2 regions of the Pantoea sp. X-Soil-YNGN-775 genome follow, and region 2 is predicted to be linked to the other one. Evidence: predicted binding sites of a transcription regulator. Region 2 holds the regulator's gene; the other holds the start of a gene.
The links. The regulator PurR, encoded in region 2, represses purine synthesis genes. The targets are predictions, from matches to a motif close to CANGCAAACGTTTGCNTG.
Positions count from the first base shown of each region.

Region 1: the regulator PurR is predicted to act here: its motif matches at 930-947, upstream of serA (phosphoglycerate dehydrogenase).

Region 1 is NZ_AP035945.1:3,352,447-3,354,649, reverse strand. Features, by position in the region: gene rpiA (ribose-5-phosphate isomerase RpiA) at 88-747, shown strand; gene serA (phosphoglycerate dehydrogenase) at 1,027-2,203, shown strand, end outside.
Region 2 is NZ_AP035945.1:1,800,299-1,802,501, forward strand. Features, by position in the region: gene punR (DNA-binding transcriptional activator PunR) at 1-565, shown strand, start outside; gene purR (HTH-type transcriptional repressor PurR) at 562-1,587, opposite strand; gene cydH (cytochrome bd-I oxidase subunit CydH) at 1,869-1,958, shown strand; gene AC6I8I_RS08465 (C40 family peptidase) at 2,017-2,203, opposite strand, start outside.

The DNA.
Region 1 (2,203 bases), 1.6 Mb from region 2:
TAAATCCGCGCCTGTCACCCGAGCATTTTCAGTCAGCCTTGTTTTATACTACGCGCACTTCGTTGTCGCACAGGTTTTAAACATACCATGACCCAGGATGAACTGAAAAAAGCCGTAGGCTGGGCTGCACTCGATTATGTGCAGCCTGGGACGGTTGTCGGCGTTGGCACCGGATCGACCGCGGCCCACTTTATTGATGCGCTCGCGACCGTCAGGCATCAGATTGAGGGCGCGGTTTCCAGTTCCGACGCCTCGACCCAGAAGCTGAAAAGCCTGGGGATTCAGGTGTTCGATCTGAACGAGATCGACGTTCTGTCGGTTTATGTCGACGGTGCCGATGAGATTAACCCGCAGATGCAGATGATCAAAGGCGGTGGCGCCGCGCTGACGCGTGAGAAAATCGTCGCCGCGGTGGCGGAAACCTTTATCTGCATTGCCGACGCCTCCAAAGAGGTCGACGTGCTGGGACGCTTTCCGCTGCCGGTTGAAGTGATCCCGATGGCGCGCAGCTACGTAGCGCGTCAGCTGGTCAGACTCGGGGGATTACCGGAATACCGTCAGAACGTGGTCACCGATAACGGCAACATTATTCTCGACGTGCATAATCTGCGCATTCTCGATCCGATCGCGCTGGAAAAAACCATCAACGCCTTGCCCGGCGTGGTCACGGTTGGTCTTTTTGCCGCACGAGGTGCCGATATCGCACTGATTGGCGGGCCTGACGGGGTTAAAACCATCAAAAAATGATCTGTCCGGCGTCAGTGCGACGCCGGTTATTTCTGTCCGCAAAACATCTTTTCTCGTCAGGGTGAAATTTGGTGACTTATGTCACATTAACGTCATCCACAGCGGGTTCGTTCTCCCTTCATCGCAGACATCACGATTTTGTACGGCAATGTGCTGTTGCTGAGCCTTGCCGTGCTGTCGGGCAGGCAATCGTTTGTATTGCCGGACGCGAATTTTTTGATATTTTGACAGAAGGCTGGCTTATGGCAGTCCTCATTGAATTCTGAATAGGGTCGGGAAATGGCAAAGGTATCACTGGAAAAAGACAAGATTAAGTTCCTGCTGGTGGAAGGTGTCCATCAGAGCGCGCTGGAAAACCTGCGGGCTGCAGGTTATACCAACATCGAATTCCACAAGGGCGCGCTGGACGCCGACGCGTTAAAAGCATCGATCCGTGATGCGCACTTTATTGGTATCCGTTCCCGCTCCCAACTCACCGAAGAGATCTTTGCCGCCGCTGAAAAGCTGGTCGCGGTCGGCTGTTTCTGCATCGGGACTAACCAGGTTGATTTGCAGGCTGCTGCCAGCCGCGGCATCCCGGTGTTTAACGCCCCATTCTCCAACACCCGCTCGGTGGCGGAACTGGTGATTGGCGAAATGCTGCTGATGCTGCGCGGCATTCCGGAAGCCAATGCCAAGGCCCACCGCGGTATCTGGAACAAGAACGCCAAAGGCTCATTTGAAGCGCGTGGCAAAAAGCTGGGCATCATCGGTTACGGCCATATCGGTATGCAGTTGGGCGTGCTGGCTGAAAGCCTGGGTATGCACGTTTTCTTTTACGATATCGAAAACAAACTGCCGCTGGGCAATGCGACTCAGGTACGCCATATGGCCGATCTGCTTAACATGAGCGATGTGGTCAGCCTGCACGTGCCGGAAACGGTCTCCACCCAGAATATGATCGGTGCCGAACAGCTGGCGCAGATGAAGCCTGGCGCACTGCTGATTAATGCTTCACGCGGTACGGTGGTGGATATTCCGGCGCTGTGCGAAGCGCTGGCCAGCAAACAGGTTGGCGGCGCAGCGATTGACGTCTTCCCGGTTGAGCCAGCGACTAACAGCGATCCGTTCATCTCACCGCTCAGTGAGTTTGATAACGTAATCCTGACGCCACACATTGGCGGATCGACCGAAGAAGCGCAGGAGAATATCGGGATTGAAGTGGCGGGTAAGCTGGCGAAATACTCCGATAACGGCTCCACGCTGTCAGCGGTCAACTTCCCGGAAGTGTCACTGCCGATGCACGGCGTCAGCGCCAGCCGTCTGCTGCACATCCATGAAAACCGTCCTGGCGTGCTGACGGCGATCAACCAGATTTTTGCTGAGCAGGGCATCAACATTGCGGCGCAGTATCTGCAGACATCGCCATTTATGGGCTATGTGGTAATTGATATCGATGCTGAGCCAGACCTGGCTG
Region 2 (2,203 bases):
TTACCGCCATTTCCCCGACATGGAGTTGCACATCAGTTATGAAGTGTTTAACGGCGTCTGGGATGCGCTGGCCGATGATCGGGTTGAAGTGGCCATCGGTGCCACTCAGGCGATACCGGTCGGCGGACGCTTTGCCTTTCGCGACATGGGGACGCTCAACTGGCGTTGTGTGGTGGCGCACCACCATCCGCTGACCGGGGTGAGCCAGATTGACGACGACACCCTGCGCAGCTGGCCGTCGCTGGTGCTGGAAGATACCTCGCGCGCGCTGCCGCGCCGGATGACGTGGACGCTCGACAATCAGCGTCGGCTGGTGGTGCCGGAATGGCAGACCGGACTGGATTGCGTGCTGGCGGGATTGTGCGTGGCGATGGTGCCTGGGCATCTGGCGCGGCCATTACTGGACAGCGGAGCGCTGGTAGAATTAACGTTGCCGGTCGCGTTTCCGGACAGTCCCTGTTGCGTAAGCTGGGCGGAAGATCGCGCATCACCGGCAACGGGCTGGTTACTCAGCTATCTGGGTGATGCGCAAACGCTTAATCAGGAGTGGTTAAGCGAAGATTAACGGCGGTAGTCGCGGAACGGACCGTCAGCCACCGAACGGCGTTCAATCAGCGTTGGGTGTACTTCGATGGTCTGAGAAATCTCACGTTTACTGGTGATGCGATCCAGCAACATCTCCAGCGCTTTCTCACCCAGTTGCGCTTTTGGCTGATGCACCGTGGTCAGCGCAGGCGCAAAGTAGCGCGCGTTGCGCACATTGTCATAACCGATCACCGAAATGTCCTGCGGCACCCGCAATCCCATCTCATCGGCGGCGCAAATCGCGCCCATCGCCATGATATCGCCCCCGCAGAACACCGCAGTCGGACGCTGTTTCTGCGACAGGATCTGCTGCATCGCCTGATAGCCCGACTCCGGCTCGAAGTCGCCCTGCACGATCCATTCGGCACGCGGCTGAATGCCTGCTTCTTCCAGCGCCTTGAGGAAACCCGCGTGACGTCCGCCGCCGGTGTTGCGTTCCATCTGGCCGGGAATCGCGCCAATATCACGGTGACCGCGCTCAATCAGATAACGTCCGGCCAGGTAGCCGCCCTGAAAGGCATTATCCAGCACCGTGTCGGTGAAGTCAGCGCGTGATTCACCCCAGTCCATCACCACCATCGGGATATTGCGATTCTCTTCCAGCATCTTTAACAGATCGTCCGGATACTCAGAGCACATCACCAGCAGTCCATCGACGCGCTTCTGCGCCATCATGCTGAGATAGGCACGCTGCTTTTGCAGGTCGTTGTGCGCATTGCCCAGAATCAGGGTGTAGCCTTTATCAAAGCAGTGATTCTCCACCGCTTCAATAATTTCAGCAAAGTAGGGCGCTTCGCTGGAGGTTGCCAGCAGGCCCAGCGTTTTGGTGTGATTCACCTTCAGGCTGCGCGCCACCGCGCTCGGCGAATAGTGCAGTTCCTGAATCGCCTGCCAGACCGCGTTGCGCGTCTCTTCAGCGACAAAACGCGTTTTGTTGATGACGTGCGAAACGGTGGTCGTTGAGACGCCGGCGCGTTTTGCCACATCTTTAATTGTTGCCATTAAAATCGGACTCCAGGGCTTATCTAACGCAATGATAAGCATAATGTTAAACGTTTGCGTCTGCTCAGGGTTCTCCCCGCAATTATGCAGCTTTTCTGACCGGTAAACAGGCGTCTGGCGGGTAATGAGCGCCTGAAAAGGAGAGCAAACGGAACCGGGATTGCGCGCGTTGCGCAACAAAGGCAGGATTCTAACAAGGCTGAACGGATAAAACGAGATTTTTACCAGCCCCTATGGGAAAATGGCTTATCCCTACAAAATGTGTGACTAAGGAGCGCTAAATGAGTACAGATTTGAAACTGGCCCTGATGACTACCGTCGGCTGTCTGCTGATGATCGTCGCCTTTAGCTTTACAGCGGTGCTGCACTAATGAAAAAGCCGGGCATCGCCCGGCTTTTCTCTGTTTGATTTTCGCGTAGCGAAGCCGCTTAACGAATGGTTTTCGGGGTCATTACCCGCCGCGCGCCGATGTAGTGGCGCTGCCAGTAATCTTCACCCAGCGCACTGATCTGAATATCTTTGCCGGTGCGAGGTGACTGAATAAATTTGCCGTTGCCGAGATAAACCCCAACGTGATCGGCGGTGCCGCGACCATTAATCCGGAAGAAGACTAAA